2 regions of the Microbacterium sp. CFBP 13617 genome follow, and region 2 is predicted to be linked to the other one. Evidence: predicted binding sites of a transcription regulator. Region 2 holds the regulator's gene; the other holds the start of a gene.
What was found. Region 2 encodes LexA, which represses DNA repair genes until DNA is damaged. Its sites were predicted from a motif close to TCGAACANNTGTTCGA; they were not measured.
Positions count from the first base shown of each region.

Region 1 (8,691 bases), on a different contig from region 2:
CCGCCGGAGGACGATCCGGCCGGCGCGCGGCGTCGCGGCACGACCTCGCGTACGGCCGGACCGCGGCCTTGTCCGCCGTCGGAGTCGAGGAGCCGGAGGCCCCCTCCGACGCCTCGACGTTCAGTACGAGGGCGCCCCAGGGAGGCCGAAGAACTCCTCGAGGGTGGCGTAACCGCCCTCGTGGTACGCGCGGGCCAGCTCGGGGCCGATGTAACGCAGGTGCCACGCCTCGGGCTCGTACCCGCTGATGCCCTCGCTGCCCTCGACGTAGCGGGTGATGAAGCCGTACTCCCACGCGTGATCGCGCACCCACGCGCCCTGCGGCGAGGCGGCGACGTCGTCGAGCGTCGCGCACGAGCCGTTGCACGGCACGATGTCGACGGCCAGGCCCGACTGGTGCTCGCTGTACCCGGCGCGGGCGCTCTCGCGGTCGGCGGCTTCGACGCCGCCGACGGCCACGCGGCCCGCGTACGTCGACTGCTGCGTGCTGTACGAGCGGAAAGCGCTCAGGTAGCCGATCTCGCCGGCACCGGCGTCGGAGGCCGCGCGCACGAGCTGGGTCAGCGCCCCGGCCGCGGGCGCGCGCAGCGCCGACTCCTCGAGCGCGCGCACGCTGTCGGGCATCACCAGGTCGCCCGGGCGGTAGTCGACCGGATCGTACGCGCGCTGCTTGTTGACGACCATCCACTCGCGGTTCGGGTCCGACAACGACACGCAGGGCGCGATCCCGGATGCCACCGCTGCGCGGAAGGCGCCCCCACCGCCCGCGGCCGCGATCGCACCGGCGTCGTCACCCGCGGCCAGGGCCGAGGTGAAGGCCGGGTCGTCGCACGGCGTGGAGGTGGCGGCGACGGCCGCCTGCTGCACGACGGGCAAACCCTCGTCGGGCACGGTGGGGGGCCCCGCGACGACGGCGGCGACGGGCGGAGCGTCGGTGTCGGCCGCGACGCCACCGGGGGATCCCGAGGTCGCCGCACCGATCGCGATGGCGAGGGCGGCCACCACGATGACGGCCCCGCCCACGGCGACAAGGCGACGGCGGCGGAGGACCGGGATCGAGGCCGTCGTCGGCGCGGCGGTCGCGGCCGTGGCCTCGCGCAGCCGGCGTCGGGTGGCGAGGGCCGCCGTGTCGGTGGCGGGCCGCTCGGCGGCGGGGATCGGGGGCACGGGCTCGGCCGCGGCGGGCGGGAGCGAGAGGGCCGCCGTCGCGAGTCGCTCGGCCTCCGCGCGCGCAGCGCGGCGGGGCGAGAGCTCGGGATCGTGCGACATGACGACTTCCATTCTCGCCCCGGATGGGAGGGGAGTCGAGTCGCGACGCCCGGCGCAAGGCGGATCCTTCGCCACTCGCATCACCCACCGGGCGAAAAACTGCGCCGGGACGGACCAAAATCCGCCCCGTCGCCCAGCCCTGTGCCAGCCGCAGGAGAAGGTCGGTGAGGACGATCCTGCCGTTCCGGCCCCGACCGGACAGGTGCGCACCACCGCCGTCGTTGAAGCCACCTGCCCCGACCTCGAACGTCCCACGACGGAAGAAGAGACGCATGACTCCCCCACCGATCTCCCGCCGCACCCTCGTCACGGGAGCGGCGTGGTCCGTGCCCGTGATCGCCCTCTCCGTCGCCACCCCGGCAGCCGCCGCCGCGTCCGGGATGGCGACGGCGTCGTTCGATGCGCCGACCTACACGGTCGACTTCACGAGGCTGCTCTCGGGGGTGGTCGTGCGCGTCACGAAAGACGGTGCTCCCCTCGCCGGAGCCGTGGTCACCGTGTCGTTGAGCGCCGGAATGACGTTCACCCCCGGGGGCACGACGAGCCTGCCCGTGACGACCGGTGCCGACGGGTCGGCCCAACTGCCCGACATCGAACTCGCCGAGACGACGGCATCGGGAACCCTGTCCGCCACGTCGGTGGGCGTGACCCCCGCCTCGGCCGCGGTCACGTCGTCGGTGCGCAAGCTCGTCTGGGTGACTCAGCCCGCAGCTCCCCAGGACGGACAGTCGAACAAGATCACCAAGAGCGGAGTGGGCGTGCGACTGCTGCGGGTGGACGACACCTCCGCGGGAGCCGGAGAAGTCGTGACCTTCATGATCCCGCGCGGCCCCGCGAGGTGGAAGGACTACGTCGGACCGACCGTGCAGACCCGCACCACCGACGCCACGGGATTGGCGGTGTCGGACGTCCTGTTCACCACCGGGTTCTTCTCCGAGTACGACATCACCGTCGCCGTCAGCCACCCGTACGCGCCGACGATCTCTTACGACCTGCCCTACGAGTCGGGCGTCGTCGTGGTGACCCCGTCGACGGTGTCGTTCGACGCGCCGACCTACACCGTCGACTCGTCGAGACTGCTCTCGGGAGTGGTCGTACGCGTCTCGAGAGACGGCGCACCTTCCTCCGGAGACGTGGTGACCGTTTCTTTGAGTGCCGGGATGACGTTCACCCCCGGGGGCGCCACAAGTATCCTCGTGACGACCGGTGCCGATGGGTCGGCCCCCCTTCCCGGCATCGAGCTCGGCGAGACGACCGCATCGGGAACCCTGTCCGGCTCGGCTGCGGAAACGTTCCCCGCCTCCGCCACGATCACGTCGTCGGTGCGCAAGCTCGTCTGGGTGACGCAGCCCGCGGCTCCCCAGGACGGGCAGACGAACAAGATCACCAAGAGCGGAGTCGGCGTGCGGCTCCTGCGGGTGGACGGCACCTCCGCGGGAGCCGGAGAAATAGTGACCCTCATGATCACTCGCGGCCCCGCACGCTGGCGGGACTACGTCGGACCAACCGTGCAGACCCGCACAACCGACGCCACAGGATTGGCGGTGTCGGACGTCCTGTTCACCACCGGTTACTTCTCCCCGTACGACATCACCGTCGCCGTCAGCCACCCGCAGGCGCCGACCATCTCCTACGACCTGCCCTACGACTCGGGCGAGGGGGGCGGGATCATCACCATCGGGTGAGCGCGGGCGGCGGACTCGTAGAGGCCGACGCTCCGGCTCCGACGGGTCCCGTCGATCACGTGCTCGTCCTGCTCGTCGTTCACCGCTGCGCTTGCGGCAAAGTAGAACATGTGTTCGAATGTTCGACATGAGATGGCAGGGGCAGCAGCTGGGCGTCGACGACCCGTCGGCGCTTCCCGGTATGGAGCGCATCGACGGTCTCGTCCGATCGGTGACGACCCCCGAGTTCGCCGGAATGACGTTCCACGAGGTGCAGTGCAAGAGCGCTCTGAATCGCGTGCCCGGCATGTCGGCCATGCCGTTCGACTGGACCGTGAACCCGTACCGGGGCTGCACGCACGCGTGCTCGTACTGCTTCGCCCGCAAGACGCACGAGTACCTCGACCTCGACTACGGCGCCGACTTCGACTCCCAGATCGTCGTCAAGGTCAATGTCGCCGACGTGCTGCGCACGGAGGTGCGTCGGGGATCGTGGGCGCGCGAGCCCGTCATGCTCGGCACGAACACCGACCCCTACCAGCGCGCCGAGGGGCGATACCGCCTCATGCCCGACATCGTCGGCGCGCTCACCGACAACGGCACGCCCTTCTCGATCCTCACCAAGGGCACGCTCCTGCGCCGAGACCTCCCCCTGCTCGCCGACGCCGCCACGCAGGTGAAGGTCTCGTTGGCGATGTCGATCGCCGTCTTCGACGACGCCCTGCAGAACGCGATCGAGCCGGGCACCCCCAGCGCCGACGCCCGCCTCGACACGGTCCGCGCCGCCACCGCCGCCGGCTTCCGCGTCACGGTCTTCCTCATGCCGATCCTGCCGCACCTGACCGACTCGCTCGCCCTACTCGACGACGCCCTCGCGCGCATCCGCGCCGCCGGCGCGGCTCGCGTCGTCTACGGCGCGCTGCACCTGCGTCCGGGCGCGAAGCAGTGGTTCCTCGAATGGCTGGGGCGCGAGCAACCGCACCTGGTGTCGTCGTACCGCGGTCTCTACCCGGGCGTCTCCGCCCAAGCGCCCAAGGCCTACCGCACCTGGCTCGGCGCACGCATGCGTCCCCTGCTGCGCCTGCACCGACTCGACGGGTGGGACGAAGACGACCACCCTCGCGGGCGACCGCAGCCGGGCCTCGCCGCCCGCGCGACGCCGACGAGCAGCCTCGGTCCGGTCCGTGGCACCGGGCCCTCGGCATCCATTCGCCCCCGCGTCGCTCCGGCCAGCGAGCCGCGGCTCTTCTGAACGCACGAGACCCCCGCCGCGGACGCGACGGGGGTCTCGATCGAGGCGGATTACGAGGTGACGTCCGCGAGCTGGCGGCCCGAGATCTCTTCGATCAGGTCGTCGCCGAGCTGCGCCGGCTCGAAGGGCGCCTGGATCTCGGCGCGGTCGAGCAGCTCGGTCATGCGGCGCTGACGCTGCCGCGTGATGAGCGTCACCACGGTGCCGCTGCGACCGGCGCGGCCGGTGCGGCCCGAACGGTGCAGGTACGTCTTGTACTCGTCGGGGGCGTCGGCCTGGATCACCAGGTCGATGTCGTCGACGTGGATGCCGCGGGCGGCGACGTCGGTGGCGACGAGCACGTTGACGCGACCCGAGGTGAGCTTCTCGAGGTTGCGCGTGCGCTTCTGCTGGTTGAGGTCACCGTGCAGCGCGACCGCGGCGATACCGGCGTCGTCGAACTGCGCGGCGAGCGTCTCGGCGTACGCGCGGGTACGGGCGAAGACGAGGGTCTTGCCCGGGCGGTCGACGAGCGAACCGAGGATCTCGGCCTTGTCGCGGTGGTCGATCACGAGCACGCGGTGCTCGATGGTGCCCGAGTCCTGGTCCTCACCGGCGACCTCGTACACGGCCGGGTCGACGAGGAACTCGTCGACGAGGGCGGCGACCTCACGGTCGAGCGTGGCCGAGAACAGCAGCTTCTGGCTGCCCTTCGCGGTGGCGCGCAGGATGCGCTGCACCGGCTCGAGGAAACCGAGCTCGCACATGTGGTCGCCCTCGTCCAGCACGGCCACCTGCACCTGCGACAGGTCGAGCTTGCCCTGGTTGAGCAGGTCTTCGATGCGGCCGGGGGTGCCGATGATGATGTCGACGCCCTTCTTCAGCGCACCCACCTGGCGGGCCTGGGGCACGCCGCCGTAGATCTGCGTGGTGAACAGGCCGACGCTGCGGGCGATGACCTGCACCGTGCGGTCGATCTGCAGGGCCAGCTCGCGGGTGGGGGCGAGGATAAGGGCCTTGGGCGCGCGAGCGAACTGACGCTTCTCGCCCGCCTGCGAACGCAGGACGCTCTCGACCATGGGGGCACCGAACGCGATGGTCTTGCCCGAGCCGGTGCGACCGCGCGCGAGCACGTCACGACCGTCGAGGATGGGCTTCACCGTCGCCGCCTGGATGGGGAACGGCGTGGCCGCGCCGAGGCTGGCGAGGGCACGGACGATGTTGTCGCCGAAGCCGAGCTCGGCGAAGCCGACACCGGTCTCGGTCGCGACGTCCACGGCCTGCGCCTGCAGGCGCTCGTGCACGACGTCGACGCGCTGCTCGTGCTCGGCCGAGCGCTTCGGGGTGGCGTTCCAGTCCGCGCGGTTCGGGCCATCGGTGCGGCGGGGACGCTCGTCGCGGGCGGGACGGTCACCGAACGAACGGGCCGGGCGCTCGTCGAACGAACGAGCCGGACGCTCGTTCCGGTCGAACGACCGGGCGGGACGGTCGTCGGTCGAACGGGCGGGGCGGTCGTTGCGGTCGAACGAGCGCGCGGGGCGGTCGTTACGGTCGAACGAACGGGCCGGACGATCGCTGCGATCGAACGAACGCGCCGGGCGATCAGTGCGGTCGAACGAACGCGCCGGGCGATCAGTGCGGTCGAACGAGCGTGCGGGACGGTCGCTGCGGTCGAACGAACGAGCGGGACGGTCATCCGACGAACGGGCCGGACGCTCGTCGCGGCGGTCGAACGACCGGGCGGGACGCTCGCCGGCATCGCGACGGGGACGCTCGTCGCGGGCGGGACGGTCCGAGAAGTCGCGACGGGGACGCTCGTCGAACGAACGGGCCGGACGGTCACCGAAGTCACGGCGGGGACGCTCGTCGAACGAACGGGCGGGGCGGTCGCCGAAATCACGACGCGGGCGCTCGTCGCGGAACGACGGGCGCCCGTCGCCGGTGGCGCGGCGGCTGTCGCGGTCGACGCGATCCACGCGAGGGGCGCGGTCGTCGCGAGCGGGGCGACCGGAGCGGTCGTCGAACGAACGGGCCGGGCGGTCACCGAAATCGCGGCGGGGACGGTCGTCGAACGAACGCGCGGGGCGATCGTCGAACGAGCGCGCCGGGCGGTCGGTGCGGCCGGAGCGGTCATCGCGGGCGGAGCTGCGGATGCCGCGCGACTCGTCGCGACCGACGCGGTCCTGTGCGCTCCAGCGACGCTTGTCGGGGGCGGCCTCGGCCTCGGGACGGTAACCGCGGTGGCTCGGGCTCTTGCTGCCGGGCTTCGCGGACGCGGCACCCTCGGGGCGGCGCTTGCGGTCCTGGAACGAGGTCTGCGCACCGTAGCGCGGCTCGAAGTTCTTGGCGGGGCGGCCGCCGGCGGGCTTCTTGTTCTTGGGCATGACGATGTCCTTCTGGGTTCTGTTTCGCGCGAGACAGCGGCACCGCGCGCAGCGGTGCGAAACCCGGACATCCGTCGGCCGGGGGCCATTCACTAGTGATGGGAGGACGCGATCGCGTGCTCTCCATCGGCCCCTTGGACTACAAACCCATCCGCGCATCACGCGCGGTGTCCAGAGCCGACTCACCGACGTTACCGGTCGCGGCTGGGAATGGCATCCATGTCCCCATCCGTGCAGGTTCGCGGCCCGTCGATCGCACCAAGTGGGACACCCCTCCCCCACCCCGCGCTCATGTCCCCCTTCGTGCGGGTTCGACCCCTCAGAACCGCACGAAGGGGGACATGCCTCCCCCGACGTCGGTGCACGCCCGGCGTGGACGAAGATGGACCCATGGCAGACACCGACGCCCACCCCATCACGGTGGCGATCGAGCGGCGCATCGACCCGACGCGCACCGCCGAAGCGACCTCCTGGATGCAGGCCGGCACCGACCTCGCGACCGCGTTCCCCGGCTTCCTCGGCTCGGGCTGGGTGCGCGCTGGCGAAGACAGCGACCTCTGGTACATGCTCTACCGGTTCCGCGACATCACGACGCTCGAGCAGTGGGACACCTCGACGCAGCGTCAATGGTGGCTCGATTCGGGGCGCCCGTTCGCCCGCGAGGAACGCGTGGAGCGACGCACCGGGATCGAGGGGTGGTTCGACGCCCCGTTCGGCTCGATCATGGAGGCGACGACGGATGCCGGGACCCAACCGGTGCAGCAACCGGTCCCGTCCGCTCCCCCGCGGTGGAAGCAGGCGGTGACGATCTGGGTCGGGTTCTTCCCCACCAACCTGCTGGCCTCCTGGCTGCTGGGCTTCGTGCCCGGTTTCACCGAGGTTCCCCTGGTGCTGCGCGTGCTCGCGACCACCCTCATGCTCACGCCCGTCATGACCTACGCGGTGCTCCCGTGGGTCACCCGCCTGCTGCGCCCCTGGCTGCAGCGCCCGCCCCGCCCGAGAAAGGCCTCGTCATGACCGCCGACCCCACCGGACACCGCTTCCATCTGCGCACCGACCACGCGTCCGCCGAGATCGCCCAGGTGGGCGCGGCGCTGCGGGCGCTCACGGTCGACCGCGTCGACCTGGTTCCGCGTTACGCCGACGACGCACCCACGCCCGCGGCATCCGGCGTCGTGCTGGTCCCCTGGCCGAACCGCATCCGCGACGGCAGGTACACCTTCGACGGGGTCGAACGGCAGCTCGCCATCAGTGAGCCCGCCCTCGGCAACGCCAGCCACGGGTTGTTGCGCTTCGGCACGTACCAGCCCATCGAGCACACGACCGACCGCCTCGTGCTCGGCGCCGACGTCGTTCCGCAGACCGGATACCCGTTCCACCTGCGCACCCGGGTGACGTTCGCGCTGCAGCCCGATGGCCTGCAGGTCACGCACGTCATCGAGAACGTCGGAGCGACGGTCGCCCCGGTCGCGCTCGGCGTGCACCCCTACCTGCAGATCGGCGGGGTCGACACCGCCGATCTCGTCGTACAGTCCACCGGCACGACCACGCTCGTGCTCGACGACCGCAAGATCCCGGTCGACGAGGTGTCGGTAGACGAGACGAACGACCTGCGCGCGGGCCGACGCCTGGGCGACGCCTCGCTCGACAACGGCTACCGCGGCCTCGAGCGCGACGCCGAGGGCCGCGCGCGGCACACCCTGACCGCGCCCGACGGACGCGCCGTGGAGCTCTGGCAGGACGATGGGTTCCGTTGGGCGCAGGTGTTCACGACCGATCGGTACCCCGGCCAGCCCCTCGCCGTGGCGATCGAGCCGATGACCGCCCCGGCGAATGCCTTCGCCTCGGGACTCGACCTCGACACCCTCGATCCGGGGGCTTCGCTCACCCGGGAATGGGGCATCGTCTTTCACTCGTGAGCATTCCTTGTCCCCCATTTGGGGGACACGGAATGTGCAGATGATCAGGGATATCCTCAGGCAACCCCTTTCCCAATAACGCGCCGCGAACGTTACCATTCGAGTGACGGTTTCCGTCAAGGCCGGGGGCGGCCGAGGACCACGGTTCCCTCGGTTGATACCCGAATGAGCCGACGGGGGCCGAGGGTCCCGCGGTGTGGGGGGACGCTCGTTCCGTCCTGAGG
Region 1 is NZ_JACYNW010000001.1:62,381-71,071, forward strand. It holds gene IFU40_RS00275 (M15 family metallopeptidase) at 121-1,269, opposite strand; gene IFU40_RS00280 (hypothetical protein) at 1,542-2,954, shown strand; gene IFU40_RS00285 (Rv2578c family radical SAM protein) at 3,082-4,185, shown strand; gene IFU40_RS00290 (DEAD/DEAH box helicase) at 4,236-6,548, opposite strand; gene IFU40_RS00295 (antibiotic biosynthesis monooxygenase) at 6,939-7,565, shown strand; gene IFU40_RS00300 (aldose 1-epimerase family protein) at 7,562-8,467, shown strand.
Region 1: a site for LexA is predicted at 3,057-3,072, ahead of IFU40_RS00285 (Rv2578c family radical SAM protein). Genes of this name have one in related genera too.

Region 2 (8,691 bases):
GAGGTCGAGTACCGCCAGCTGCGCCTCGAGAACGTCGTTCTCGTCGGCGTGCACCCGCAGGGCGAGCAGGCCGATGCCGAGAACTCCCTGCGCGAGCTGTCGGCGCTCGCCGAGACCGCCGGGGCCGTCGTGCTCGACGGCGTTCTGCAGCGCCGGCCGCATCCGGACCCCGCGACCTACGTCGGTCGGGGTAAGGCGGCGGAGCTGCGCGACATCGTCGCCGCCGTCGGCGCCGACACCGTCATCGCCGACACCGAGCTCGCCCCCAGCCAGCGTCGCGCGCTCGAGGACGTCGTGAAGGTGAAGGTGATCGACCGCACCACGGTGATCCTCGACATCTTCAGCCAGCACGCCAAGAGCCGCGAGGGCAAGGCGCAGGTCGAGCTCGCGCAGCTCGAATACCTGCTGCCGCGTCTGCGCGGCTGGGGTGACTCGATGTCGCGCCAGGCCGGTGGACAGGTCGGTGCCGGAGGCGCGGGCATGGGCTCGCGCGGTCCGGGTGAGACGAAGATCGAGCTCGATCGTCGTCGCATCCGCACGAAGATGGCTCTGCTGCGCAAGCAGCTGCGCGACTTCGCCCCGGCGCGCGAGGCCAAGCGTGCCGAGCGCAAGCGCCACACCATCCCGTCGGTCGCAATCGCCGGGTACACCAACGCCGGAAAATCCAGCCTGCTCAACCGCCTCACCAGCGCGGGCGTGCTGGTCGAGAACGCGCTGTTCGCGACCCTGGATGCCACGGTCCGCCGTTCCGAGACGACCGACGGGCGCGTGTACACGCTGACCGACACGGTCGGCTTCGTGCGCAACCTGCCGCACCAGCTCGTCGAGGCGTTCCGCTCGACGTTGGAAGAGGTCGGCGACGCCGACGTCATCCTGCACGTCGTCGACGCGTCGCATCCCGATCCGGCCGCGCAGCTGATGACGGTGCGCGACGTGATGGGCGATGTCGACGCGAACTTCGGTCAGGAGATCGTCGTCTTCAACAAGGCCGACCTCGTGACCGAGGACGAACGCCTGGTGCTGCGCGGCCTCGCCCCGAACGCGAAGTTCGTCTCGTCGCGCACGGGCGAGGGGATCGAGGAGCTTCGCGCCGCCATCGAGGACGCTCTGCCCCTGCCCGCCGTCGAAGTGCAGGCGGTCGTCCCGTACGACCGTGGTGATCTCGTGTCGGCCGTGCACGAGAGCGGACTCATCGTGGCGCAGGAGCACCGCGACACGGGGACGTTCCTTCACGCTCACGTGGGGGCGCGCCTGGCGGCCGAGCTGGAGCAGTTCGCGGCCTGACGGCCGTCGCACGACGGGCCCCCTCCGATCGCGGTGGGGGCCCGTCGGCGTGCGGTTCGGGGGCGCGCACCGTCGACGCCGACCTCGCCCTCGACGCTCTCCCGACGCGCGCGCCGACGCCTCGGCTTCTTCCGCACCGAGAGCCTGCTTCGCCCGCTTCAGCCGCGCGACAGTCTCAGCTCAGCTCCAGCGGCGGAATACCGGGGGTCTCGAAGCCGAAGACCGCCCCGAGGAAGCCCAGTTCGCGTCGCAGGGAGTCGATCACCGTCTCGGCGCGGCGGAAGCCGTGACCCTCGCCCTCGTACAGGACGTACGCGTGGGGAACCTCGTGCGCCGCGAGGGCGTCACGGATCGCCTCGGCCTGCGACGGCGGCACGACCCGGTCCTCGCTTCCCTGCAGGATGAGCAGGGGAACGCGGAAGCGCTCGGGATGGCTCAGAGGCGAGCGCTCCACATACACCGCTTCGGCCTCGGGCAGCGGTCCGATCAGGCCGTCGAGATACCGGGCCTCGAAGTCGTGAGTGTCTTCGGCGAGGGCACGGGCGTCGCCCACGCCGTAGCGCGAGATCCCGGCCGAGAACACGTCGGTGTTCGTCACGGCGGCGAGCACCGTCCATCCGCCGGCGGAGCCGCCGGCGATCGCCAGGCGCTCGGGGTCGGCCAGACCCGCCTCGGCGAGGGCGGAGGCCGCGGCGGCGACGTCATCGACATCGACCACGCCCCACTGACCCTTCAGCCGGTCACGGTAGTCGCGACCGTATCCGGTGGAACCGCCGTAGTTCACGTCGAGCACGCCGATGCCGCGGCTCGTGAAGAACGCCGTCTTGGCTGACGGCGCCGGACCCACGTGCGAGGTGGGGCCACCGTGCACGAGCACGACGTAGGGCGGGCGCTCGTTCTCGGGCGCGGCGACGTCGGGGTTCGTGGGCGCGTAGGCGAAAGCGTGCACGGGTCCGTGCGGCCCCTCGGTCTCGAGGGCGCGGGCCGTCGGCATCCACTCGTCGCCCCAGGCCCCGGATCCACCGGTCACCAGGTCGACGGTGCCGGCGTCGAGGTCGACCGCCCACAGCCCCGAGCGGCCGCCGGCGTCGGAGCCCGATACGAGCACGCGGTGCCCGCGCACGTCATCGATCGCCGCGCCGGCCACGACGGGCACGTCCACCGGGCGCACGCCGGACGGCGCGATCTCGACGATCTCGTCGGCACCGTCGGTGCGGACGGCGACGATGCGCCCGTCGTCGGTCGCTCCGAACCACCGCGTCCCGAGCACCCACAGCCCGCCGCCCGTGTCGGCGTCGACCGGCGACACCGGCTGCGGCTCGCCGTCGAGGGGACGGCGGAACAGGTTCCACCGGCCGTCGGGGTCGTCGGCGTACAACAGCTCGTCGTCGCCGAGCCACACGGGCTGCAGCGGGGCCTGGCGCGGGGTGTCGGCGATCTCGCGCACCTCGCCGGTGCCGATCTCGGTCACGCGCAGGGTCGTGGCATCCCAGGGCATGTCGGGGTGGTTCCACGCCACCCACGCGAGAGACCGGCCGTCGGGCGACAGCGCGGGCTGCGCGACGAAGTCGCTGCCCTCGGCGAGCACGTCGACGGCGCCGTCGAGCGAGATGCGCACGATGGCGCGTGCGGGAACGCGGGCGCTCCCGTGCGTCTCGCGGACGGCGAGCAGGGTGCCGTGCTCGAACCGCAACCCGCCGTGGCGCACCGTGTCGTCGGCCGGCGTCAGCGCGCGCGCCTCGCCGCCCGGGCGAAGGGCGTAGACGCGCTGGTCGGTCTTCTCGACATAGAACAGCTCCCCGTCGTCGGAGGCGGTCCAGGCCCCGCCGCCGTATTCGTGAACGGCGGAACGGGCGTTGGCGGGTGCGGGCAGCACCGTCTCGACCGCACCGTCGGTGCGGCGCCGCTTCACCGCGACGCGACCCGCCTCGGCGGGCACGGATTCCGCCCACCACACCTCATCGCCGACGAACAGCGCGCCGTCGATGCGAGGGGAGGACTGCGCCACCGACTCGGGAGTGATCGGGGAGGGCCAGGAACCGTAGGGGAGGGTGTCTGCCATCACTCCAGCGTAGGCCGGGGCTCCGACATCCGTCGGGGTCGGGCACGCCGGACGAGCAGGACGCCCGCGATGCCCGCGACGAGGCCGATGCCCAGAACCGTGCTCGCCGTGCCCACGAGACCGGACGACAGCTGCCGCACCACGGCGTCGATCCCCGCGGCGTCGAAGCCCCGCAGAACGGCGGTGCGGTGCGCCTGCGCCGCGCCCACGGCGACCGCCACGAGCAGGGTGGCCGCGCCGACGGCGACCGCGATGCCGGCGCCGATCAGCGCGCGCCGTCGACGGGGAGCGACGACGACCCCGCCGACCAGGAGCACGCCCACGAGCAGGGGTGCCGCCACTCCCGCCGTGGTGGCGGCCGCGTACGCCGACCGCACGGCCTGCAGCGTCGTTCCGTCGCCGAGGACCACGATCCGGTCGATCGGGGGGACCAGGGCGGCCACGGGCGAGCCCTGCAGGTCCAGCTCGGCGACGATCGCCGAGACCACCCCGCCGATCTGCACGCCCAGGCCGTCCGGAGTCTGCACGATGATGCCGCCACCGTCGGAGGTGGCTCCGAAGACGAAGGCGCGGTGCGCGGTGCGCACGACCCCCGACCAGACGTCGGAGAACCGATCGGAGCGCACCACGTCGGTCACCGCCTGCTGCGTGATCGAGCGCAGCGAGTCGGCGGACGGCTGCGCGACCAGGCCGAGGACACGCGCCGCTTCCTGCGGCACGCCGAGGGCGACGAGACCGTCGACGCCCGCGCCCGCGATCGCCGAGAAGTCGACGGACGCCGAGATGGCGCTCGTCGACTCGGCGATGACGAGGTCTTGCACGGCGGGGTCGGACGAGAGGGGAGCGAGAGTGGCGACGAAGGAGTCCTCATCGACGAGCTGCACGCGCGCCCACGAGGCGACGAGGGCCAGCGGCGTGAGCAGGGCCACCACGATCAGCACCACCACGGATGCCGTGACGCGCACCACGACGGACGGCTTCGCGACGCGTTTGGTCGAGGTCGATGCGGTCGAGGGCGGGCCGGCGGTCATGGCGCCATTGTGGCGCGCCCGCCACCACGACGCACGGTTCACACCGCGCGCAGCACCGCCACGATGCGCCCGAGCACGACGGCCTCGTCGCCGAGGATGGGCTCGAACGCGCTGTTGCGGGGGAGAAGCCAGGTGTGGCCGTCACGGCGACGGAAGGTCTTCACCGTGGCCTCGCCGTCGAGCATCGCGGCCACGATCTCGCCGTTCTCCGCGTTCGCCTGCGAGCGCACGACCACCCAGTCGCCGTCGCAGATCGCCGCGTCGATCATCGAGTCGCCCGAGACCTTGAGCATGAACAACTCGCCCTTGCCGACGAGCTGGCGGGGGAGGGGGAAGATCTCCTCCACGTGCTGGTCGGCGGTGATGGGCACGCCCGCCGCGATCCGGCCCACCAGGGGCACGAGGGCGGCGTCGCCCACCGCGGGGGCGGTGTCGGCGGGGTTCTCGGCGGCGGTGCCGGGAAGGTCGATCAGCACCTCCATGGCGCGGGTCTTACCCGGGTCGCGGCGCAGGTAGCCGCTGAGCTCGAGCTGGTTCAGCTGATGCGTGACGCTCGACAGCGACTTCAGGCCGACGGCGTCGCCGATCTCGCGCATGCTCGGCGGATAACCGTGCCGCGCGATCGATCGCTGGATGACTTCGAGGATCGCGAGCTGCTTGTCGCTGAGGTTCTTGCGCCGTCGCGTCTGCGGTCGTTCGCGCCCGGAGGCGGTCGTCGCGTCGGTCATCTGTGCTCCCCTCGCGCCGCGGGAAGGGCGGCGGAAATTCGAATGTCGGAGGTTGGTGATGAGGTCTCCGTGTCGAAACCGTATCCGGTAGAGGACACGAATGACACGGAGCCGCACGCGTGTCGCGTTCGATTCGTTTCCGACAACCGGTGTGTTGACACCGTCGCAGTATCGAAGATAGATTCGGAATACAGATTCGCACGCCGCCCTCCCGGCCGAGGGCGGGGTGCGAATCTCTCCCCACCAAGGAGCACACCATGAGCAGCATCACCTCCACCGCCTCCACGACCCGCCTGCGCATCACCGCCCGCGGGCGCCGTGTCGTCGCCTTCGTCGTCGCCCTCCCGCTCGCCGTCGCCCTCGGCATCGCCGCCGTCGGCGGGGGAGCAGCGCTCGCCTCGGGCGACGCCGGCGCACCGGCCGGTTCGTTCACAGAGATCACCGTCATGAGCGGCGAGACCCTGTGGTCGATCGCCGAAGACATCGCCCCCGCGGCCGATCCGCGCGACGTCGTCGCCGAGATCACGCGTCTGAACGCCCTCCAGGGCGGCTCGCTCGCGGCCGGTCAGCGCATCGCGATCCCCACCGAGTACATCCAGGCCGGCTGACCTCCGCGGGTGCGCGATGAGCCTCTCCCCGGCACGCCGCCTACGATGGGTCGGGTGACCGTACGCCTCGACGACCTGCCTCTTCGCGACGATCTGCGGGGGATGACCCCCTACGGAGCCCCGCAGGCCGCCCTGCCCGTGGCTCTCAACGTGAATGAGAACACGCATCCGGTTCCGCCCGAGGTGGCCGATGACATCCTCGACGCCGTGGCTCGGGCCCTGCGCGACGTCAACCGGTATCCCGATCGCGAGTTCACCGCTCTTCGAGAGAGCTTCGCCGCGTACCTCGGTCACGGCCTGACGCGCGAGCAGATCTGGGCGGCCAACGGCTCCAACGAGGTGCTCCAGCACATCCTGCAGGCGTTCGGTGGACCGGGCCGGTCGGCTGTGGGCTTCGCGCCCACCTACTCGATGTACCCGATCCTCACCCGCGCGACGGGCGCGCGATGGATCGCCGGGGAACGCGCGCACGACTTCTCGCTGAGCGCCGAAGCCGCCGCGGCCCAGGTGCGTGAGCACCGCCCCGACATCGTCTTCCTCTGCGCGCCGAACAACCCCACGGGTACCCCGCTGCGTCTCGATGTCATCGAGGCCGTATACGCCGAGACCGACGGCATCGTGATCGTCGACGAGGCTTACCAGGAGTTCGCTCCGCGTGACGAGCCCTCGGCCGTGTCGCTGCTGCCCGGTCGCCCGCGTCTGGTGGTGTCGCGCACCATGAGCAAGGCCTTCGCCTTCGCCGGCGCACGCGTGGGGTACCTGGCCGCCGATCCTGCGCTGGTCGACGCGCTGCGACTCGTCCGTCTTCCGTACCACCTGAGCGCGCTCACGCAGGCCGCCGCGACGGCGGCCCTCGTGCACGCCGAGACGATGCTGTCGATGGTCGACGAGATCGTCGCGCAGCGCGACCGCATCTCGGCCACCGTGGCCGCCCTCGGGTACACCGCCCACGAGTCGTGGACGAACTTCGTGCTCTTCGGCGGCGTCGACGACCCCGCCGCCACGTGGAAGGCGCTGTACGACCGCGGTGTGCTCATCCGCGACGTCGGCATCGCGCACCACCTGCGTGTCACGGCCGGTACCGACGACGAGACCACCGCGTTCCTCGACGCCCTCGCCTCGGTAGGATCGCGGTCATGACCGGCCCCGCCACGCCCCGTACCGCCTCGATCACGCGCGAGACGAGCGAGTCGCGCATCGAACTCGAACTCGACCTCGACGGTCGCGGGGTCAGCGACATCCAGACCACGGTGCCGTTCTTCGACCACATGCTCACGGCCTTCGCCAAGCACTCGCTGACCGATCTGCGGGTGCGCGCGACGGGCGACACCCACATCGACGCCCACCACACGGTCGAGGACACCGCGATCGTGCTCGGTCAGGCGATTCGTCAGGCCCTGGGCGACAAGTCGGGCATCGCCCGCTACGGCGACGCGCTCGTTCCCCTCGACGAGGCGCTGGCCCAGGCGGTCGTCGACATCAGCGGTCGCCCGTACCTCGTGCACACCGGTGAGCCCGTGGGCTTCGAGCACCACCTCATCGGCGGACACTTCACCGGTTCGCTCGTGCGTCACACGTTCGAGGCCATCTCGATCCACGGCGGCCTCACCGTGCACGTGCGCGTTCTGGGTGGGCGCGACCCGCACCACATCGCCGAGGCCGAGTACAAGGCGTTCGCGCGCGCCTTCCGTCAGGCCAAGGCCCTCGACCCGCTGGTCGACGGCATCCCCAGCACCAAGGGCGCGTTGTGACGCGCAAGCCCGTCGTCGCGGTCCTCGACTACGGTTCCGGCAACGTCCACTCGGCCGTCAAGGCGCTCATCGAAGCCGGTGCCGATGCGCGACTGACCTCCGACCGCGCGCTGCTCCTCGACGCCGACGGGCTCCTCGTGCCCGGTGTGGGTGCGTACAGCGCGGTCATGGGCGCCCTGAACGCCAGCCGCGGGGGAGAGATCATCGACCGGCGGCTCGCCGGAGGCCGCCCGGTGCTCGGTATCTGCGTCGGCATGCAGGTGATGTTCGAGCGGGGAGTCGAGCGCGGTGCCGACACCCCCGGGCTCGGTGAGTGGCCGGGCACGGTGGACGAGCTCGAAGCGCCCGTACTGCCGCACATGGGCTGGAACACCGTGGCGTCCGGAGACGGGTCGCGCCTGTTCCAGGGCATCGAGAAGGAGCGCTTCTACTTCGTGCACTCGTATGCGGCGCAGCAGTGGTCGCTCGAGGTCACGCCGCCGTTCCCGGAGCCCGTGCTGACGTGGTGCACGTATGGCGCACCGTTTCTCGCGGCGGTCGAGAACGGTCCGCTGTCGGCGACGCAGTTCCACCCCGAGAAGTCGGGCGAAGCCGGCATCCGGCTCCTGGCCAATTGGATCGACGGGCTGCGCACGACTACTGTGTGACCTCGTGCCCAGGCTCGGCGAAGTGCGCTGACGGGTGCGAGGAGCCATGAACGATTTCGCGTCGACGCCCGAACTTGTCCTGCTTCCCGCGGTCGATGTGGCCGACGGCAAAGCCGTCCGCCTGACCCAGGGTGAGGCCGGCACCGAGACCAGCTACGGCGACCCCGTCGACGCCGCCGCGGACTTCGCACGCCAGGGCGCGCAGTGGATCCACCTCGTCGACCTCGACGCCGCCTTCGGTCGCGGCAACAACGCCGCCGTGATGCGCAAGGTCATCAAGCAGGTCAAGGGTGTGCAGGTCGAGCTGTCGGGCGGCATCCGCGACGACCGCTCCCTCGAGGCCGCCCTCGAGAGCGGCGCGAGCCGCATCAACCTCGGCACGGCCGCACTCGAGAACCCCGAGTGGGCCGCCGATGTCATCAACCGTTACGGTGAGGCGATCGCCGTCGGCCTCGACGTGCGCGGCACCACGCTCGCCGCGCGCGGCTGGACCCGCGACGGCGGCGACCTGTGGACCGTCCTGGACCGGCTCGAAGACGCCGGCTGCAGCCGCTACGTCGTCACCGACGTCACCAAAGAC
Region 2 is NZ_JACYNW010000003.1:190,139-198,829, reverse strand. It holds gene hflX (GTPase HflX) at 1-1,284, shown strand, start outside; gene IFU40_RS09460 (S9 family peptidase) at 1,460-3,346, opposite strand; gene IFU40_RS09455 (hypothetical protein) at 3,346-4,377, opposite strand; gene lexA (transcriptional repressor LexA) at 4,416-5,105, opposite strand; gene IFU40_RS09445 (LysM peptidoglycan-binding domain-containing protein) at 5,363-5,713, shown strand; gene IFU40_RS09440 (histidinol-phosphate transaminase) at 5,759-6,853, shown strand; gene hisB (imidazoleglycerol-phosphate dehydratase HisB) at 6,850-7,464, shown strand; gene hisH (imidazole glycerol phosphate synthase subunit HisH) at 7,461-8,111, shown strand; gene priA (bifunctional 1-(5-phosphoribosyl)-5-((5-phosphoribosylamino)methylideneamino)imidazole-4-carboxamide isomerase/phosphoribosylanthranilate isomerase PriA) at 8,158-8,691, shown strand, end outside.